DNA from 3 places in the Bradyrhizobium sp. CIR18 genome. Region 3 is predicted to be linked to each of the others. Evidence: riboswitches for the same ligand, from Rfam matches in the RefSeq annotation. Region 3 holds a riboswitch; each other region holds the start of a gene.

What was found. Region 3 has a riboswitch for cobalamin ahead of GGD65_RS02960 (TonB-dependent receptor domain-containing protein). Riboswitches for the same ligand answer to the same signal wherever they lie in the genome.
Region 1: linked by a shared signal. The riboswitch ahead of GGD65_RS17830 (TonB-dependent siderophore receptor) and the one ahead of GGD65_RS02960 (TonB-dependent receptor domain-containing protein) in region 3 are both predicted to bind cobalamin.
Region 2: linked by a shared signal. The riboswitch ahead of metE (5-methyltetrahydropteroyltriglutamate--homocysteine S-methyltransferase) and the one ahead of GGD65_RS02960 (TonB-dependent receptor domain-containing protein) in region 3 are both predicted to bind cobalamin.

The regions. Positions count from the first base shown of each region.
Region 1 is NZ_JACIHF010000004.1:436,718-443,928, forward strand. It holds gene GGD65_RS17810 (helix-turn-helix domain-containing protein) at 1-183, shown strand, start outside; gene GGD65_RS17815 (O-methyltransferase) at 288-980, shown strand; gene GGD65_RS17820 (siderophore-interacting protein) at 1,102-1,770, shown strand; gene GGD65_RS17825 (PepSY domain-containing protein) at 1,801-3,240, opposite strand; gene GGD65_RS17830 (TonB-dependent siderophore receptor) at 3,253-5,601, opposite strand; cobalamin riboswitch at 5,718-5,920, opposite strand; gene GGD65_RS17835 (histidine phosphatase family protein) at 5,993-6,565, shown strand; gene cobT (nicotinate-nucleotide--dimethylbenzimidazole phosphoribosyltransferase) at 6,558-7,211, opposite strand, start outside.
Region 2 is NZ_JACIHF010000025.1:21,911-29,121, forward strand. It holds gene GGD65_RS38100 (nodulate formation efficiency C protein) at 471-1,268, opposite strand; cobalamin riboswitch at 2,209-2,412, shown strand; gene metE (5-methyltetrahydropteroyltriglutamate--homocysteine S-methyltransferase) at 2,516-4,861, shown strand; gene GGD65_RS38110 (hemerythrin domain-containing protein) at 6,011-6,610, opposite strand.
Region 3 is NZ_JACIHF010000001.1:599,181-606,391, reverse strand. It holds gene GGD65_RS02980 (adenylate/guanylate cyclase domain-containing protein) at 110-1,846, shown strand; gene GGD65_RS02975 (hypothetical protein) at 1,971-2,147, shown strand; gene GGD65_RS02970 (hypothetical protein) at 2,286-2,495, shown strand; gene GGD65_RS02965 (hypothetical protein) at 2,595-2,858, shown strand; cobalamin riboswitch at 2,902-3,117, shown strand; gene GGD65_RS02960 (TonB-dependent receptor domain-containing protein) at 3,231-5,468, shown strand; gene GGD65_RS02955 (hypothetical protein) at 5,521-6,102, shown strand.

The DNA of each region.
Region 1 (7,211 bases), on a different contig from region 3:
CGCTGGCGCCAGCAGCTCCACATCCTGATCGCGCTTCAGCGCCTCGACCAGGGCGCATCGGTCCAGGCGGTGGCGCTCGATCTCGGCTATGAGGGAGCCAGCGCCTTCGTCACCATGTTCCGCAAGGCGCTGGGCAAGCCGCCGGCGCGATATCTGGCCGAACGCCGCATCGGCGCACACTGACCGGAATTCGCAATCGATTGTCCCGTTCGCGGAATGCGGTTTGAGGGACCATTTCGTATCCAGGCTCCGAAGCGCCCGGCGGGCGCATTAAGGAGCCGACCGACATGGATTCACTCAGCAAGGGCGTCGTCGCCGACGTCCTCCATCGCCTTCACCAGGAAGCGGAGGTCGCCGACGGACAACTGATGCAAACCTTCGCGAACGAAGCGAACAGCCGCGATGAGATCATCAGCAAGACCATCGCCGCCGAGAGCCGTGATCTGAACGAAGTCTATCGCGGACTTGCAGATAATTTCCTGAGCGTCTCTCCGCGGTTCGGACGCTTCCTCTACATGTGCGTCCGTGCCTGCAAGGCACAGCGCATCGTCGAGTTCGGCTCCTCGATGGGGATTTCCGCGATCTACATGGCGGCGGGCCTGCGCGACATCGGTGGCGGCCGCCTGATCGGGACCGATCTCGAACCCGGCAAGATCGAGCGGGCGCAAGCGAACCTTGCCGCCGCGGGGCTCGCCGACCTCGTCGAGTTCAGACACGGCGATGCGCGCCAAACGCTCAGCTTCGGCCTCGGCGGCGAGGTCGACATGGTGATGCTCGATGGCGCTTTCACTCTCTATCTTCCCATTCTCAGGCTGCTGGAGCCGCACCTGAAGCGCGGCGCGCTCATCGTCGGCGAGAACGCGCTCGAGGAAGCTTCGGGCTATATCGACTACGTGCGCGATCCCGAGAACGGCTACCTCTCACTGTCGCTGCCGTTCGAGCCGGGACGCGGCAACGAATTCACGATCAAGACCCGATGATCGGCACGGCGGTGAAACTGTGATGGAGCCAAATTTGAACGAGCCCGCTCACGAGCCACAGACGTCCGAGCCATCGCGGGCACCGCAGGGACGGCTCACGCGGATGTTGCTGCGATGGCTGATGCGTCCTACACACGTTGCCGGCGTTGAGACGCTCTCGCAGCGTTTCCGGCTCGTCGAGCTCGAAGGCGAAGCGCTGGAGAACGTCGCCTGGACGGCCGGCGAGAAGATCCAGGTCGCGATGGGCTCGGGCCTGAGCGCGCGCACCTATACGCCGATGTCGTGGGACGCCGGCAACGGCAGAACGCGGCTCCTCGCCTTTGCACATGGCGATGGCCCCGGCAGCCGCTGGGTCAGCGGCTTGCGCGCGGGCGATGCCTGCCAGTTCTTTGGTCCACGCCGCTCGTTCGACGTCGCGGACCTCGGAGCGCCCATCGTTCTGTTCGGCGATGAAACCTCGTTCGGCCTTGCGGCCGCGTTGCGCGACAGCCTGCGGGCTGGCGGCGCGCTCCATCTGTTCGAGGCCACCGATATCGCGGAGTCGAGACTGGTGCTGGATTCCATCGGCCTCGGCCAGCCCAGATTAATCGCACGCAGCGCCGATGACACCCATCTTGCAACCGCCGAATCCGAGCTGCTGCGCCTTGCCGCAAACGGCGCACAGTTCGTCCTGACCGGCAAGGCACCCTCGATCCAGCGCGTCGGCCGCACCCTGAAGGCCGCCGGCGTCGCATCATCGCGGATCAGGGCGAAAGCCTATTGGGCACCGGGCAAGACCGGTTTGGATTAGAGAGGAACCGATGGAACGGCCGGCTGTCGGTCAGGACCTACGGGTCGGTCGGGGCCGCAGACGCCGCCAGCCAATCGCGATCCCGGTGACGGAGAACACCAGTCCCAACGCACAGAGTCCGACGATGATGGTATCGCGCAGACGCGGGTGCGCCACCAGAAGGGGAAAATCGAGCGTGTGGAGCGCGCTGTAGAGCCAGCGATAGGCCCGCCGCGATGAATCCAGCCTTTGCAGCACACTGCCGTCGGCACCGTCGATATCGAACCAGAGGTCGCCGCAGCGCGAACGGTAGACGGGCGCACCGGCAATAGCCGATTGCGCGGGGTAGTCGTCGTTGCCAGCAAGAACGGACGCCGCGCCGCAGCCGGCAGCAAGGTGCGCCACGAGACTCTGGATCTCATGCCTATCCAGAAATTCCCTTGGTCCGTCGCGGGACGCGTCCCCTGCCTTGATCAAGACCTGATGGTCAAGGCTCACCCGATCGCGGCGATAGACGTTGCCGTTGAAGGCAGACCATTCGATCTCACGGGCCGAGGGCGATATCGGCTGCCGATCGAGCCATGAGGCAGCCGCCCAATCAGGCGGCGCGTTCATCACGCCGGATTCGGCCAAGGTCAATTGTCCGCGCGAGAACAGCCGGCCGTGATCCATCGAGAGCCAGCCGCTGAGACTCCATGTCAGCACGAACATTGCTGCCGCGAGGCCAATGACGTGGTGCAACGCGTGCCAGCCACGATAGGGCGAGGACATCCGGCGCCCTCGTAGCTTCACCCGCGCGATCCCGAGCACCGCACCAAGCATTGCCGCGATCAGGGCCAGCAATGTCAGCGTCCAGACGGAGCGATCCCACAGGAGCCAGTTGCTTCTCAGGACCGTCGGATAAATCCAGTGCAGCACACTGCCGGCCCAATTCCAGCCCCGCTCGCGCCGCCTCGTATCCAGGACGATCTCGCCGGTGGGCGAGGAGACATAGACTTCCGTCCCGGCAGCATCGCCGAGCGCCACACGAAACAGCGGCCGGTGGCGATCGAAGCCGTTCGGAATGCTCCACTGATCATAGTCCGAACGGGCAACGACCGCGGCCTGCACGGCATCGAGCCCGCGATTGCGCGCGTGCTCCCGCGCGATGGCAAGCGCGGTATCGGCCATTGCGACCGACGCATCCGCTCCGTCGGAGGCACGGACCGCGCGCACGCGCGATGATCCCGACACGATGTAGACCGCTGCATCGCTCCGCTGGATCAGCCGGACGCGCACGGCGTCCACGACCCCGCTCACAGCGACCGCCGCCGCAACCGGGATCCTCGCCGCTTCGCGATCCACCGGCGCCAGGCCGGCAAACCGTTCCGCTTCCGTCAGCGACGGAAACGGCACGAAGTGCATCACGATCCCCGTCGCGAACCACATCGCGAACAGCAGGCAGAACGCGATCCCGAGCCAGCGATGCGTAAGGACGATCGCGCCCATCATGCGTTCATGATCCTACCATTTGAACGCGGCCGAGAGCTCGTAGGTCCTGGGCGCGCCGAGCAGGATCTGGTCGGGATAGAACGGATCGCCCCAGATCGCATAGCGCTTATCGGTGATGTTGCGGACGCGGAAGGTCAGGCGTGCCTGGTCGACCGCGCTGAACACCGTCTTGGGGATATCGACGAAGGCATAGACGTCGGCGACGGTATACGCCTTCATCGTCACGACATTGGCATCGGTGTTGTAGCGGTCGCCGACATGGCGGCCAGTGATGCCGAGCTCTACCGGCCAGGGCGTGAAGAAGCGCCAGGACGCGCCAGCATTCGCCACAATGCGCGGCACGTTTGGCGGCGTATTGCCGGAGAACGAGCCGCCGGCGAAATTGTAGTCGGCATAGCGGGCATCGACATAGGCGATGTTGCCCCACAGACGCAGCGGATCGATCGGACGAACCGAAGCGGCAAGCTCGACGCCCTTCGATTCCTGGCGCCCGGCGATGTTGAGCGCCATGCCGCCCGCCGCTGCATAGACGTTCTTGCGCACGATGTCGTAGGCCGAGAACGACCACTCCGCCCTGTTGTCCCAGAACAGGTGCTTGACGCCGGTCTCGTAGGTACGCGAGGTCGTCAGATCGAGCGGCTGGGTCGGCAACAGCAGGAAGCTGGTGTTCGCGGAGACGTCGGCGCCGGTGGCGTACTGGCTGAAGAAGGTCAGGCCGGGCACGGCCTCCCAGCTGTAACCGATGCGGCCCGTCACCGGCGCCCAGTCTTTCGTGAACGGAAAGCCGGCTCTCACAAGCCCGGCGGAATCGGTCGAATTGCGGTCGAGCCCGATATGCTCGACGCGCAGGCCGCCGATCAGCGCGAAGGTCCGCGTCAGCTTCAGCCGGTCCTCGAACGACAGCGCCTCGTTGTTGATGCGCGCGGTCTGCTGCTGCGTCGTGAGCGAGCCGTAAAAGCCGCGGTTCGGATCGACCAGCGAGACATAATCGTTCGGGAAATTTGCCGCGCCCGGCCTGACGAAGTCGAGATAGCTCGATGACAACGTCGTGACCAAGCGATTGTCGAAGCCCGCGATATTCGCGTCCCAGATCAAATCGGTGATGTTGCCGACCAGGCGCTGGCTGTGCGCGACATAGAAGCGCTCGCGATACACCTGGTTGTTGGTGGAATCGAACGCCTCGATCTCGTTGTTGAACCAGGTACGCTCCGCGCCGTAGCCATAGGCTTGACTCTTCAGCGTCAGGTCCGGCGCCAGCTTCAGCTCGAAGCCGCCGCGCAGCCACACCTCCTGCGCGACATTGCGATTGTCGAGGACGTTGTAGTTGGTATTGAAGGTGCGGTCGTCGATCGTGACCGCGCCAAGATCAGTCCTGTTGAAGTAGTTGCCGGAGACGATCCCCGTCGTCGCGTGCGAGCCGCTGAAGGCGATCGGCACCAGCGGCGCGCCCCAATAGGCTTTCGAACGGTCCTCGCGATACTCGATCGCGCCCCAGATCTTGAGACTGTCGGAGATGCGGTAATTGAGCTGGCCGGACACATCGAGCATCTTGGTATTGGTGTCGTCGGCAAAGCCGTTGAGCGCCGAACGGCTGATGTCGAAGCGATAGTCGAGGCCTTGGACGTTGGTGCTGCCGCCCGAGCCGTAATGCGCGCGGAACGAATTCAGCGAATCCCAGGAGAAATCAGCTTCGTTCCGGATCGGTCCCGTGTGCGGCTGCTTGGTCACAAAATTGATCGCGCCGCCGGCGGCGCCTTCACCCGAGATCAGCGAGGCCGGGCCCTTCAGGAATTCCACGGCTTCCAGATTGGCGGTGTCCATGATCCGCGAGGTCATGTTCTGCGGGCCGATCTTGATGCCGTTGTAGAGCGTGTTGATCTGGCTGTTGGTGAAGCCGCGCATCGAGAAGGCGGAAGGTTCGGCCGGATTATCGCCGGCGGTGACGCCGACCGCGCCCTGGGCCACGTCGGACACAGTGCGATAGCCCTGCTCGCGCATGGTCTCGGCGGAGATCACCTCGACGGTCGCGGGCGTCTGTCGCACCGTCAGGCCGAGCCGCGAGGCACTTTCGGCGACGGCATTGCTGTTGAGCGGCGTCGGGAGTGCCGTAGCCGGCACGACGGGTTTCGGCATCGCTGCCGCGGCCGCCGGCCTGCGCGCTGCTGCCCGGCGCGTGCTCTGCGCCTCCCGGCCGGCAGGCTTGGCCTGCGTGCGGGATTGGGCCGGCGATACTTCGACGGGCGGCAGGGGTTCCCGGGCCTGCTGCGCCAGCGCAGCGGGCAGATCGAGTGCGGCAAGGGATGTGAGCGCAGCGGATGCGAGCAGGAATTGTCGCGGTCGTACGATACGGATGGAAGACACGGTTTTCGGACCTCGGTATGACGTCAGTGGCACGTCACAGCGAACGAGGTCTCACCTTTTGGCTCTTCAGCCGTCCGATGAAGCCGAATGTCTGTACTCCCCGACCGACATCTTCGCGTGTGACCACGGCTGACGGCAGGTCTCCTGGCTCGCGGGTCATCACCACTTCGTCGCCTTCCCGGGACCGAGGACCCAGTGGCTTCTGACGAAGGATTATCCGCTCACAGTTGCGGGGGCAGCCACGGCGTTGGGGACAATGTCCCCGCACCGTATTCCCTTTTCATCCCCTCTCGGGGAAACCGTCGCAAGCATCTAGGATTACCATCACAACAGAGTCAATGTGCCAGTTGCGGCGTTATGGCCACAACGACCAACTTCCTTGGAGATGAGCATGGAAGGCGAGACCTTCCTCTGGTTGATACGGCACGCGCCCGTCGCGGGCGTCACAGGCACCATCCATGCCGCCGACGCGCCGGCCGATCTCAGCGATCGCGTGCAACTGGACGCTGTGCGACGGCGCCTGCCACCGGATGCCGCCGGCTATGCCAGCCCGTCGCGGCGCACGATCGAGACGGCACGCGCGCTGGGACTCGAACCGAAGCTGGTCAGTGAATTCCGCGAGCAGGATTTTGGTGACTGGACCGGCCATCGCCATGACCAACTCGAGGCGACCCGCGGTGAGGCTTACGCGCAGTTCTGGAGCGATCCGGCTGGCGGACGGCCGCCGGGCGGCGAGAGCTTTGCGGATCAGGTCGCGCGCGTCCGGCTGGGTCTGTCGCGGATCGCAGCCGGATCGGCCACGCTCGTCGTGCATTCCGGCACCATCCGCGCCGCGCTCTGCATCGCGCTGGATCTGACGCCGCAGGCCGCCTTGCGCTTCGTGGTCGATCCGCTGTCGCTGACCCGGATCGATCGCCTTGCGAGCGGCTGGCGCGTCGTCTCCGTCAATCAGCCGATCAGTTAGGTCTGTCAGGCACATTGGCCTGCGCGAACGTCGCCATGCCGTTGTGAAGGCTACAGGCGAGCCGTACCAGCGGCAGCGCGATGGCGGCGCCCGATCCCTCGCCGAGCCTGAGATCGAGGCTGATCAACGGCTGCACGTTCAGCGCGCGCAACACCAGCCGATGCCCCTGCTCCGCCGATTGATGCGACGGCAGCAGGAACGGCTGGCACGACGGATTGAGCCGCACTGCTGCCAGCGCCGCCACCGAGACGATGAAGCCATCGATCAATACGGGAATACGGCGCTGCGCCGCCGCAATGATCGCACCTGAGATCGCCGCGATCTCCAGGCCGCCAACGGCGCATAGGATTTTTTCCGGCGAAGCGCCGCCAACGCCGTGACGCGCGATCGCCGCGTCGATCACGCGGGCCTTATGTGCGCGGCCGGCCGCATCGACGCCGGTGCCGCTGCCCGCGATCTCTTCGGCGCTGATGCCGAGCAGGCCCGCCGCGATCGCCGCCGACGTGGTGGTGTTGCCGATCCCCATCTCGCCGAAGATCAAGAGATCGGGCTGATTGGCTTGCGCGCGCGCAACCGCGCGCTGGCCGGCCTCGAACGCATACGCCAACTCGGCGGGTGCGAGCGCGGCTTCAACGCTGAAATCGCG
Region 2 (7,211 bases), on a different contig from region 3:
GCCGGCCCACTAACACTGCCCGATTACCGTCTTAACGCGTTTCGTCGCAGCACTCGATCCCGCGTGCCGCCTCGGCGTCGGCATGCATACGCTCTTGCGGGTGCCAGTCAGTCGCGCGATGGGCGGCGCGCACGCCGGATCGGGCTTGGGCCCGAGGCATCTTCAGGCCCGGTCCCTTGAAGAGTGGCATGGAGGAGCTGGTTCCCTCGCGGATTGGTGTCCTCCCACCGCGTCGGGCGCGCTGGGGGCCAAATCTCGCCAGCTGGAACGCGCCGCTGAGCTCGACTACTCGCAGAAGGAATCGGAAGTAATCGTGCTGCCCGACTTTTTCCTGACGGGCTGAAAGCTGCAGGAAAGGCTCGCGACTGCTGAAGGCGTAAACACCGACATTCTAGAGCTAATATGTCTGCAGTTGCTCAGACGTTCGGCCGTAAAGGAGCTACGGCGCGATCTTGCTCTGCGCGACCATTTTACCGAGGGCCTTCGCTCCCCTCTAACTCTTCCTGTTCCTTTGGCTCCATGCGAGCGAACCAGGAGCCAGGAGGAAAGGCCGCGATACGCTTGGCAAAGGAGGATTGCGGCTCCCAATCTTGCCCTTCGCTCTTCTCGAAAGTGATGACCCCGTTGTGTGTAAAAAAACGGGGGCCTGGGATATTACAGTTCACTAAAAGCAAAACGCGCCACAGATCACCTTTCTCGGTCGGCTTGTCATTCTGCTTCGGCAAGTAGTCCACCCCAACAGGTTCGACGATAGTGCAGCGGCCCTGCCGCAGAAGATCGCCGAGCCGGCCTTGCATGGTCGTCACAAAGTTGAAGTTGCTCGGATCATGCAGAAAGCCAAGATTTGCGTCCCTTTCGCCGTCCTTGACTTCACTGGCGATCAACGAGAGCGCCAGGGCGCGCCAGCCCAATTCCATCGGTTTGGCATAGGTCGACGCAAGTTGAATCGTGCCGTCGAGCGCGACCTTCCAAGTGATAACGTACTGTTCGTCTGATGTATCGACGCGGTGCCTGGTCCACGAAACGAAAACATAGTCATTGTCGTCAAGTTCAGCGACGCCCCACATTCGAGGGACGAACTGCGCCACCTTCGAGACATTGGAGATAATTTGTTCTATTGTCTCGCCGTCTTGCGCTCGCCACGTTGACTTGAATCTTTCGATAAGGGGGCTCTCGTTGGCGCGAACACTGTTGCTCGTCGCAGCCAGCCCGGCCAGGCAGATCAGGGATTGACCGAGACAAAACCATAACGCGCGTCTTCCAGACATTTTCCTCATAACTGTCGGCCTATCTGCTTTCATCCATACGTCATAAAGCGGGGCAACCTTTAACCTGTTATACGCGAGCGCAAGAAGTTAGCGGCGACGCGGCGGGGAGTCCGATGGTGTCCCGTGCGAGCAGGCGCTCCCCTCTATGTCACGCGCCGCTAACTTCGCTGCCGGCGACAGCCTCAATTTGCTGTGCTGGACTTGCCCAGCAGGAGGAGACTGGGCATGCCGAAGTCTTGCATTCTTCGTGCCAGGTAATCGGCGGCAATTCACACCGCTTTTGTGTCCTCTTTGTCGACTTTCCGACTGGCCCAGGTCTCGATGTTCCTTTCAGCGCTATCCAGCGCGGCTTATGCATCCTCGTCTCGCGACGGTTTGGTTCGGTATCGTTGCCAGAATGTGCGTTTCGATCTCTGCCATGCGTTTGGGCATTTGCGGCCAATGGGCCATGGTGCGTTTGGCGCTCCCTTCGCGCCACGCGGCGCTTCGAGAACAGCCTCAGTCCGGAGCGCTTTGCACTCGACGGCCAACGACGCGAAGCCGATCTTCACCGCCGAGCATTTGGAGTCTTGCTGAACCGCAAATCAACGTGCTGGCAGGGTATGTAGCTGGCTTCCCAGCTTGGGCCTATTCAACACGGATCCTGTTGGCCGAGAAGGTGGCTGGATGGTGGACGTGCTCAAAGAACCGCTGGGAAGCCGGGACGCGCATCAAATGCGTTCTGCTCGAGGCAGCAGTCCCGACCGCGCAAGTCGCATTTGTCCCTTCCACCGATCGGGCATGCGGCAAAGGGAGCAGCTGCGATGGTCATTCCAATATCGCTGACTGGAGAGCGCTTCTACGTCGACTCAACGATAAGATGCACGGTCATTCGCGTAGCGGATATCGCAGCACCAGCTTGAGACATAATCTGAGAGGTTGACGGAAGACTTCTCTTGCCGATAATCCAAGTCGTCGAGGTTCTCCGGTTCCCATTTGATCCGGAGCTAAGAGGGAAGCCGGTGACAATGCCGGCGCTGCCCCCGCAACTGTGAGCGGCAAGCCGCTGTCCAACGACGTCACTGAAGCCTGCGCGGCTTCGGGAAGGCCGGACAGAAGCGATGACCCGCGAGCCAGGAGACCTGCCCCGACAATATATTTGTCCACGGGGCGGGGTGTCCCGGTGGTGCGCCAAGCAGCCGTCGCACCGCGCGACTTCCCCTGCCTGCGTCCGCCATGGCCTTTGCCCCCAACATGGGGTTCACGCTATGACTCTTCTCTCCCTTCCGGTTGCCACCCTCGGAACGCCACGCATCGGTCCAAGGCGCGAGCTCAAACTCGCTCTCGAAAGCTACTGGGCCGGAAAAAGCAGCGAACAGCAGTTGCTCGAGGACGCAGCTGGCCTGCGTGCCGCGAACTGGGCTCGTCAGAAATCTATCGGCGTCACGGTTATTCCATCGAACGATTTCTCGCTGTATGATCAGGTGCTCGACACAAGTGTCATGGTTGGCGCCATCCCGGAGATCTACGCCTCGAAAGCCGAATCCGTTTCGCTCAAGACGTACTTCGCCATGGCCCGCGGGTCACAATGCGACGATCAGGATGCGAGTTGCGGTCACGGACCGCGCGGATTTGGCGCACCCGCGCAGGAGATGACCAAGTGGTTCGACACCAACTACCACTACATGGTCCCCGAGTTTCACAGGGGACAGACTTTCAGGCTATGCTCTCGCAAGCCGATCGAGGAGTATGAGGAAGCCAAGGCCCTTGGCTTTCAGACCCGCCCTGTCCTGATCGGGCCGGTCACATTCCTAAAGCTCGGCAAGAGTCCCGATCCTGCGTTCCAGCCACTCTCACTACTGGATGAATTGATACCGGCCTATATCGAGGTTCTGCAGGAATTGGCCAAACGTGGGGCAAATTGGGTTCAGTTCGACGAGCCCTGCCTGGTTCTTGATCTGGATGAGAGGGCGCGACAATCTTTGCGACATGCCTATGACCGGCTCGCCAAGGAGGGGCCGGCCATCAAGATCTTAGTCGCCAGCTATTTCGGCGATCTCGGGGACAATCTGGACACCGCCTTGAGCCTGCCAGTCGCCGGACTGCACCTCGATCTGGTTCGAGCGCCACAGTTGTTGGACCAGATCATCGCTGGCGGCCGAAGTGATCTAGTCATGTCACTCGGTGTCGTCGACGGCCGGAATGTATGGCGGTCGAATTTGTCGTCGCTGCGCCAGCGGCTCGAACCCGCGATTGCGAAGCTCGGCAAGGATCGTGTACAGATTGCCCCATCCTGCTCGCTGCTTCATGTGCCGATTGATGTTGAACTCGAAACCGGGCTCGCTTCCGACGTCAAGAGCTGGCTTGCTTTCGCGGTCCAGAAGATGCGAGAGCTCGCGAACCTGGCGCGGGCACTCGCAGGCGACCAGAATGTTGCGCTAGCTCTTGCCGAGTCGGAATGTGCCGCGACTGTCCGCCGGACTTCGCCAAAAATCCATGATGCCAATGTCGCTGTCCGGATGAAAGCGATCGATCAGACCATGCGTCGGCGCGCGAGCCCATCTGCCCGTCGTGCCGAGATCCAAAGCAATCGTTTCGGACTACCGGCTTTTCCAACCACGACGATCGGATCGTTTCCGCAGACCAAAGAGGTCCGGAATGCCCGTGCGGCGCATGCCCGAGGCGCTATGAGCGACGAGCAATACGACAGGTTCCTCAAGGAGGAGACGGCGCGCGTCGTACGCTGGCAGGAGGACATCGGTCTCGATGTCCTCGTGCACGGCGAGTTCGAGCGCAATGACATGGTGCAGTACTTCGGTGAGCAACTCGCCGGCTTCGCATTTACCAGGAATGGATGGGTGCAGTCCTACGGATCGCGCTACGTCCGGCCACCGATCCTGTTTGGCGATGTAGTGCGGTCGAAGCCTATCACCGTAGGCTGGTGGCGCTACGCGCAATCACTAACGAGGAAGCCGATGAAGGCGATGTTGACCGGACCGGTGACGATCTTGAACTGGTCCTTTGTTCGCGATGATATTCCCAGAAGCGAGGTCTGCCGCCAGATTGCGCTCGCGATCCGAGACGAAGTCCGCGATCTCGAGAATGCTGGTGCGACCATGATTCAGATCGACGAAGCTGCACTTCGCGAAGGATTGCCGTTGCGTCGGTCGGAGTGGACCGCCTATCTCGATTGGGCCGTGGATTGCTTCCGCATCTGCTCATCCGGCGTCGCTGATCAAACCCAAATTCATACACATATGTGCTACTCGGAGTTCAACGACATCATCGGCGCGATCGCTGCAATGGACGCAGATGTCATCTCGATCGAGACATCGCGGTCGAAAATGGAACTACTCGACGCGTTCAGGAACTACGAATATCCAAATCAGATCGGGCCGGGCGTGTACGACATCCACTCTCCACGCGTTCCCGAGGCGGGCGAAATGAAGGAGCTGATGGCGTTGGCTCGGACCCGGCTGCAGGATTCGCAGCTCTGGGTCAATCCGGACTGCGGCCTGAAGACGCGCAAATGGGAGGAGGTTCGGCCGGCGCTAGCGAACATGGTCGCTGCCGCCCGCCAACTGCGCGCTGCATTCGATTCGCGAGGCCGTTGATCCGGGCTTGGATCTCTTCTCGACAAAGTTGATCCTCTTGCGGTCATTTGCGCTCTCCATAATCGATGGAGCCTTGGGAACACAAAAAAAAGGCCCGGCCCCCGCTTAGCGGGCCGGGCGAAAGTCTGGGAGGAGCGACGCTGATGCGTCGCGCGGGCTTCGGCGGAAGAGAGGACAACCGCCGGTTCGATTACGGCAAGGACATTCGCCGAAAATCTGAGCCCAGTTGAAGCACAAGCTCAGCATAGCTCAATTATGCAGTGGTATGCGACCGTATAGCCTGAAGTGTATAAATATACACCAAGGTTTGTCGCTCAAGAGCACGTCGGCAACGATTACGACAGCGACGAGGGGAGGTGGTGATGCGGGGCGGTCACCGCAGGCACGAGCCGCAAACTCGGTGCGCTTTCCTGCCTGGAAACCTTATGCTCGATCAGCGACGATACGAAAAACCTGGCAAGCGTGGACAATGCATGAGCGGTTGCTGTTGATTTGAACCCTGCTTAAGGCAGTTGGTCGACCGGTTCCACCCGATAGTCGGGTTTCGGCTTGGGCCTCTGTTTGAGAGTCTATGAGCGGACCACGCGGAGGATGTCATGAGCTTGAAGATGGCACGGTGCCGATAGGTTGCTCCTCAGCCGTGAGCGTGGTCCTGCCCTCAACATAGGCCAGTTGAATGATGGCGATCTCGGATCCGACACGACTCGGCTCGGCGCAGAGTTAGACCGGACGTCCAGCGCCTTGCCGTTCGTGCTAAACGTACACGGGCGAGCAGTGCCTCGCGGATCATTCAGAGCGTGCCGGGCAGGGAAGGAGTGGGAGTGCTTCGCCGCACCCGCGCGGCCGCAAGGTCCGTCCTACGGGTCGGCGGATATGCGAGACATCCGCTTCGCGCGATGTCACTGCGCAACTGCCCAACCTGCGACGGTCATACTGTGGAACGTCCCGGAACCAGAGCTCAGAAAGGCTCGGCCATGGCGTTTGCACGGGTGGTCGAGGAAGCGATCTTAGTGTGCAGAAGCCATTTTGGCGGTACGGCAGCCTACGTGCCCGCGAACACACCCCCATTTTCATTTCGGCAGGATGAGCATAAGGTCTAATCCCTGCTGTAAAACGGCAGCGACCAATACGGCCCGTCTCGGCGCCGTGTCAGGGATTGCCGGCCTTGGTGGACGATAACGCGACCGAGCTGCGTTCGGCCTCAGCTTCTTGCTCCAATTTCAGAATATGCGCTCTTAGCGCATCGGAAGTGGCTGCCGCTGTCTCGCCGAACAGCGGATCTCCATGATCGGTGACGGCGGAAGCGATTTCGGTCCATTCCTGTGCCGAAAGAGCCTTCAGTGCGGCCGGAAAGAAATCTCGTTCTTCCCACATCATGTGGCGCCGCTCGCATACTATAAAGTCGCGTATGATATTGCCGACGTCTTGCCGAGCGAGCTCACGATCCGTGAGGATGGCGTCAATAGCTCGCGCGAAGCGGTGCAAGCGGTCGACGACTTCCTGGTGTTCAAGCGCCAGATCGCCGACGATTGCAGCTGCATCCGGATCGCAAGCCTTGAGCTTGGAAAAAATCAAGTCTTCCTGTGGATGATGATACACCTCGGGGTAAACCTCGAAATAGCTGATAATCGCGCGAATGACCTCATAATCGGGACGGATCCCTTTCTCAAAAATCTCCAATTCGCGTTGGAGAGCGGCCAGAAGCAGATCAATGTTGCGATGCTCTCGAAGCAAAAGATCGATGATCATTGCGGTGCTCCTGGAGGCACAATTTAGGCCGGAAGCGTTTCTGCCACTTGCAAGATCGCCCAAGCCGAGTTCGGTGTCGTTTGCGCTGCAATTTTCCGCGCTGTTCGACGCAAAAGAGTAGCGCGCTTGAATTTGAGCTGGCGTAAATCAACTTAGCCGAAGTGTTGAGGTTGCCCACGCAAGACGCTTGTTGGATAGCAGGTGGTCTCGGTAAAACTGGCGGCCTGGGCGTGCATGGAGGATCCTATCTTGCGAACGTCGATGGGACGCAGATTGGCTGATCCTGACGAACTGGAAAATTTGGATGTTTTCCCTAGGTAGAAGTCCCTAAGTATTTACACGTAAGTGCCATGAGCAGGGCGTCTTGAATGGGGGCGGCGCGGTCCCTTGTTTGCTCAAACATGTTCAAATCGGATTACAAAGCTGCATGCTGGCTTCGGCGGCCGCGTCCATGGAAACAGTCGGAAGCGCACGGCCGCACCCGTGAAGAGCTCCAGGCAGCCCAAAAGTTGTCGTCCACCGCCACTTTCAGCTCGCCGCAGGAGGTCTTGTTCGGGCCGTCAGCATCGGTCGGCCGCGGAGGTGACGAGGTGGATATTGA
Region 3 (7,211 bases):
TCGGGCCTGTTCAGGGCGCCAGGAGGAACCAGATTGCGCGTGTTCCCGCAGCCAGATCCGGTGTATGGAGTTCCCTTGCTCCGTCCCTTTGGCCTTTGTCCCTGCAGCTATGCCGATTTTCAACCAGTCGATCAGGCGCAAGATCGTCGGTATCGCCCTCGGATTGATCGTCCTGATGCTGGTCACCTCGATCCTGTCGATGGTGATGTCGAGCCAGGTCGGCGTCCTGCTCGACGAGCTGACCAACCGCTACATCCCGGCCTACAGCCATCTGGCTCGCGCCAACATCCGCTCGCTGGAGCGGGGGCTGGCGCTACGGCGGATGGTCATGACCAAAATGGAGTCACCGTCGGACGAAGAGGCCTATGCGGCGCGCCTTCGCGAGTTCGAGACATCCGATCGCAAGATCGAGGAGGAGGCCGAGGCCGCGCGTTCGCTTGTCAACGCGATCATCGACGACCCCAGGACGTATTCCGACAATGCCGCGCTGGGACGGATCGATATTCGCATCGAGACCGCCGTCACCGAGCTGCGGCGCGATCTGAACGAGGACCATGCGAAGCTGCTCAAGCAGGTCGACGCCAGGCAGATGGCCGAGGCCCGCGGCACGCTGGAACACATCGACGTGCTACGCGATCAGTTCAACCGCAAGGTCGATGCGATCCGCGCCGACATGCTGACGCAGGTGTTCTTCTCGACGTCGCAGGTGATCAGCCGCCAGCATCAGGCGATCGTCGTTTCGGGTGTCGTGACCCTGCTCGCGGCGATCGTCGGCTTTGCCTTTGCGCTCCTGGTCTCCAGCGGCATCACGCGCCCGGTGCGGCTGCTGCTCGCCGGCACCCGCGAGGTCGAGGCCGGCCGCTTCGACAAGACCATCACCGTCTCCACGCAGGACGAGATCGGCGAGCTCGCCGCGGCCTTCAACCGCATGACCGAGCAGCTCAGGCACAACGAGCGCATCCGCGAGACCTTTGGCCGCTACATCGATCCCAAGGTGGTGCAGGGGCTGATCGATCGGCCCGAGGTCGCGATCGACGGCGAGCGCCGGGTCATGACCATCATGTTCTGCGACATGAGCGGCTTCACGTCGATGAGCGAGGGTATGACCCCGCGTGGCCTCGTCAGGGTGATGAACCACTATTTCACGGTGATGTCCGGACCGATCAGGAGCAATCGCGGCATCATCGACAAATATATCGGCGACGCCATCATGTCCTATTGGGGCCCGCCCTTCATCGAGGAGGACGAGCAGGCGCTCCTGGCCGGCATCGCCGCAACCGAGATGGTCGACCAGGTGCCCGCGCTGCAGAAGCAGCTGCCCGACCTGCTCGGCATCCGCGCCATGCCGGCGCCGTGTGACCTGCGGATCGGCATCGCCACCGGCGAGGTCCTGACCGGCAGCATCGGCTCCGAGCTGATGATGAGCTTCACCGTGATGGGCGATGCCGTGAACCTGGCGTCGCGGCTGGAGGCCGTCAACAAGGTCTACGGCACCCGCATCCTGATCTCGCAGGCAACTGCTGATGCGATCGGCTCGCGGCTCGAGCTGCGCGAGATCGATCGTCTCGCGGTCGCGGGGCAGAGCGCGCCGCAGCCGATCTTCGAGGTGATGGCGCGGGCGGGCGCGCTCACCGCCGCGCAGGACAGCCTGCGCACGCATTATGCCGAAGCGCTCGCCGCCTATCGGGCCCGCCGCTTCGACGAGGCGCGCGCGGCCTTCAACGCCGCGCTCGAAGCCGTCCCCGGCGACGGCCCCTCGCGCACGATGCTCGGCCGCATCGCGCAATTCGAGGCCAAGCCGCCGGAAGAGGGGTGGGACGGCGCCTGGCGCCTGGAGCAGAAATAGCCGTTTTTGTTGGGTCGGCCCGCCCTGTCCGGAAAAAACGTTTCTACTCGATAACGATGTTCGCCGTGACCTATTTCCCGGGCTTAGGTTGGATGTCCTTGAGGCGTTTGACGGGGACACGCCGATGACGGAACTTCAGGACAGGCTGGAACGGTTCGAGACGCTCACCGCCGAATGCGAGCTGATCGCCAAGCTCGCCACCGACAGCACCAAGCGCGAGTTCTATCTGAAACTCTCGGAACAGTACCGTCAGCTGGCGGTGGACATGCGGCAGGCGATCGCGACCAAGGCTGCGGCCTGACGCCGGCTGCAATCCGTTCTTAAGGTTTGGCGCGCATCCTTGACGTCGCGAGCGATCGCTCGTGGTGGAAAGGCCGGGGTTCGCTGCAATGCAGCGCACCTCGCGAGTGTCATTTGCCATGCTTGACAGGGCAATCACATGCGCCTCGTTGCCGTGATCATAGTCGCGCTCATGACGGCGGCCTGCGACCAGGAGCAGGATATCACCGGCTCGACGCCGACCTGCCCGATGCGGAACTACAGCTACAATCCCCGCGACATGAACCAGTGCGTCAGTGCGTGCAAATCGTGCGATCGTGGCACCACGGTCACCTGCACCACCTCCTGCACCCTCAAGGGCGCGCGCTGAGGCTACCGCTTTCTCCGGCGCACCCAGCGGCGGTGCTAGGGCACCGGAACGATTCACTTGGGTTAATCATTGAAGCAGGTGGGCAGGACGCGGAGTCCGATGGAAATGGGTATGCTCGATCCCGGTCGATTTCTGGTGTCGTGCTCGCATTGTGATGCCTGGCCGATGGCGGCCAATGTGAAGCGGTCGAGCTGGTCGGCGTCCCCGCACGAGGTCCGCTTTGTCTGCACGCGCTGTCGTCGCGAGGAGACCGCGATCGTCTCGGCCTCCGGCGAATTGACCCCGATCAAGCGCGTCGACGTTCCGCCGCGCGACGTCGCTGTCGCCTGGGCCCAGGCGCAACGTGTGCGAGGGCGGACCTGAGCGCCCGGCATCGACCGGTCGATTGACTCCCGGGGCCAACGGCTCGTAAATGATCGGCGACGGTTCTCCTCAGGGAGATCAAAAGGGAATGTGGTGCGGGATTGTCCCAACGCAGGGATCTGTCTCAACGCCACGGCTGCCCCCGCAACTGTAAGCGGTGAATCTTTCGTCTCATGCCACTGGGAAACTCGGTCCTGGGAAGGCGACGCAAGGTCACGACCCGCGAGCCAGGAGACCTGCCGTCAGCCGTGGTCACACGCGAAGATGTCGGTCGGGGAGTACAGACATTAGCTTCACCGGAGCAATCCATCGCTCTGCCGTGAAACCTCGTTCGCTGTGACGTGCCACTGACGTCATACCGAGGTTACAATTGTGTCCCGTCTCGTCTCTGCCGCCAGGCGCCTTGCCGCCGGCCTGCTCGCATCCGTTTCCTTCCATTCGCTCGATCTGTCCTCCGCCTTCGCCCAGCACGAGCTTGCCGAGCAATTGCCGCCGATCGAAGTGATGCATCACGACGATCACAACCGCACGCGGGCGAGGGCGATCGGTGACGGCGAGGCGACTCGGCAGCGGGCGAGGACGAATGTCGCGCCGGCAGGCAATGGCGCCGGCTCATCCGGCTCCGGCGGTAAGGCTGCCGCCGGCAACGGCGGCATCGTCGGGGCCGCCACGACCGTCATCACGGCCGCGGATATCGCGCATTCGCCATCGCAGACGCTTGCCGAGATCATCGCGATGCAGACGCCGGGGGCCCAACTCACGACGCTCTATGGCGGCCAGATCGGCGCCAAGACCAGCGTGGACCTGCGTGGCTTCGGCGCCTTTGCCACCGCCAACACGCTGGTGCTGGTCAACGGACGACGGTTGAACGACGTCGACATGGCGCAGGTGGACCTCTCCACCATCCCGCTCAATTCGATCGAACGCATCGAGGTCACGCGGGGAAATTCCGGCGCGGTGCTCTACGGCGACAACGCGGTCGGCGGTGTGATCAACATCGTTACCAAAAATGGCGTCGGCGGACCGCCCGTGACCGCGCGCATCGAGGCCGGCTTCGGCTCGTTCAACACCAGGCTCGGCAATGTCTCGACCTCGCTCAATTCCGGTCCGTGGTCGACCTCGTTCTACGGCAATACGGTCAGGACCGATGGCTACCGCGACAACAATCGCTATTCGCAGCAGAACGGCGTCGGCAATCTCAACTACACGACGCCGGGCCTGAGTGCTTTTCTCACCGTCACCGGCGACAATCAGGAGCTGCGACTGCCGGGCGGCCGCACCGTCGATCCCTCCATCGGCCTCGACGAGCTCAGGGCCAACCGGCGAGGGACCAGCACGCCGTTCAACTACGCCAACCAGCAGGGTTTTGGTGCGACCGCGGGCTTCACCAAGACCCTGGTCAACGGCGTCGATCTCATTGTCGACGGCGGCGTGCGCGACAAGAAGCAGCAGAGTGCGTTCTTTTCCACCCCGACGCCGGTTCCGGCTTTCTTCACGTCAACCTATGTCGGTTCCCATCTGACGAATTGGTCGATCACGCCGCGGCTCAGCGTGAAGAGCCTGCTGCTCGGCATGCCGTCGCAGCTCCTGAGCGGCATCGACTATTACGATGCGAGCTTTGAGCAGAACCGCGGCGCGGGGCAGGGGCTCTCCCCCTGGCACAATTACGACCTCAGGCAGCAGACGGTTGCGGGTTATGTCCAGCACACATTGGGAATCGCGCCCGCGACCGACATCTCCTACGGCGCGCGTGTGCAGAACGTCAGACTTGCGGCACGCGACAATTTCGACCCGGTAGCTCCTTTCAACGCCGACATCGGCGCGCTGCCGCTGACGAGCAACGAGACCCAATATGCGCTGCATCTCGGGGCCGAGCATCGCCTCAACGACCAGGTCTCACTGTTCGGCCGCATTGCGCGCGCGTTCCGCACGCCTGATGTCGACGAGCGCCTGTCCTCGGGGCCTTCCTTCGATCCCTTGACCTTCGCTGCGATCCCGCAAACGTTCCAGCTCAAGACCCAGACCTCTGGGGATATCGAGGGCGGTGTTCGCATCAAGGGAGGCGGATTGCAGCTGCAGAGTAGTCTCTATCTGATGGATCTCACCAACGAGGTCCATTTCAATCCGGTCCTGTTCTACAACACCAATCTCGATCCGACCCGCCGCTACGGCTCGGAGACCAGCCTGTCCTATCGCGTCAACGATGCCCTGCTGCTGCGCTCCGGCGTGGCCTACACCCGCGCGGTCTTCCGCGAAGGCATCTGGGCCGGCAACGACGTGCCGCTGGTGTCGCGCTACACGGCGAGTGCGGGCATCACCTGGAACATCTGGCAGAATTACGTGGTGCTCGATGCCACCGCGCGCTTCTGGAGCGAGCGACGCATGGACAACGACCAGGCGGGCACCCAGAAGCCGATTCCCGCCAACGGCACGATCGATCTCAAGCTCAGCGGCCAGGTTGAGCGCTACTTCTGGTCCCTCAGCGTCAACAATGTGCTGAATGCGCTCTACTACGACTACGCCATCGCGAGCACCTTCACGGACGGCCGCTTCAGCGCCTATCCGCTGCCCGGCCGCTCCTATCTGCTCAAGGCCGGTGCAACGTTCTGATTTTCGTCACGCGCCCTAAATGGACTAGAATTCGAAAGAAGGAGATTCAACCATCGCTCTCAGCATCCTGCCGTCTGGTGGCGATCGCTTCCGGCTTCACCCGGTCGCGCCGCGCCTTGCGCCGATATTCTGCTTTGCGCTGCTGACGGCGTCATGCGCGCTCGCAAGTTTTGCGTTCGCCTGCGCCACGCCGTTCGCGGCCTTCGCCGTCGTTGCCGCGGCGATGTTGCCGCAGCGTCCGGCGCTGCTCGTCGTCACCGGCGCCTGGCTCGTCAACCAGACCATCGGTTTCGGCGTGCTGCATTATCCCGTTGACGCCAACGCGATTGCCTGGGGCTTCCTGATCGGCGCGGCTGCGCTTCTGGCGACCGCGGCCTCGTCGACGGTGCTCGGCCTGCTGCCGCAGGGCCGCACGCCGCTGACGCTGGCGATCACGCTCGTCGCCGCCTATGGGATTTACGAGCTCGCGCTGCTCGCCGCGACGCCGTTCCTCGGCGGCGAGGGCGCCTTCACCGCCGCGATCGTGACGCGCATTGGACTGACCAGCGCCGTCTGGCTCGCCGGCCTCGTCGCCATCTGTGAGATCGTGCGCCTGGTCGATCCGGCCGGACGCAAGCGAGCGATGTCGGCCTGAGCGGCCGATCGTGGCCGTAGCCCGGATGGAGCAAAGCGCAATCCGGGGCCGCTCGCCCCGGCATCTCGCACCGTCCCGGATTACGCTGGCGCTCCATCCGGGCTACGCGATCGTGCCTGTGTCGCCCTCTGTCAATCCACGTCGCTAAAAATATTCCACTTTACCGAAATTCGGTTTCGGCGTATGTGTCGTCCATCCCGGCTCACCCAAGAGGGGCGACTATGTGGTCGTCACTGTCGCGAGCCGGGCTTGCGGTGGACGCGGCAGCGTCGGCACGAGAGGCGCGGGCAGGGCGGGTAGTCCCTGTGAGCCCGAGGCTTCGTGCGGATGAGCGGCGCTGCTAGGCTTCGTCTCGTCTGTTAGTTTCCGGCTTCGTCGACAGGGCTGGAAAAACTGCGGCGAAATGGCGGGCCGTGCGTACGGCAAAACCGTGTGGTCCTGGCCGTCGTTGCCACGGTCAAGCTTCCGCGGAGATGCGAGCGAGCCCAACCGGGCAGACTGCATCATCCAATTCGCGGGGCGAGGGAGGCCAGAAGGAATGGTCGGCTCCCGGGAGATCACGGCATAAGCCGTCCAGCCACTGCGCAGGGAAGGCCGAGTGATCGGCCACACCTGTATGCTGCTGTGCGGTTCTTTCTGCGCGTGCTTTTCGCGCAGCGGACCGCGGGTGCGAGCCGGCACCCGGCCTTCCCTGCGCCCTCTTGGATGAGAGGGTAGCGAGACCAAGCAAAGCTCGGGCGAATGAAGCCGCGAGGCCGCGAAGGCATGTCTGTGAGCTGAGCTGCGTGCCACAATCTCGATCTCGTAGGGTGGGCAAAGCGCAGCGTGCCCACGCCTTGTTGTTTATGGAGGGAGATCGTGGGCACGGCGCGATGCGCCTTTGTCCACCCTACGGCACTGCAGCTAGGATATGCATTGGAGCATCCCGATGGTGCCTCCTGCTCCGTCATTGCGAGGAGCGCTTGCGACGAAGCAATCCAGAATCCCTCCGCGGAAAGACTCTGGATTGCTTCCGCCTTCGCCGAGGCTTCGGCGGACAAGTCGCTTCGCTCGCAATGACGGCGTGGAGAAAGCGTGCGTCATAACTCCGCTGGTGCCCCGGACGCAGC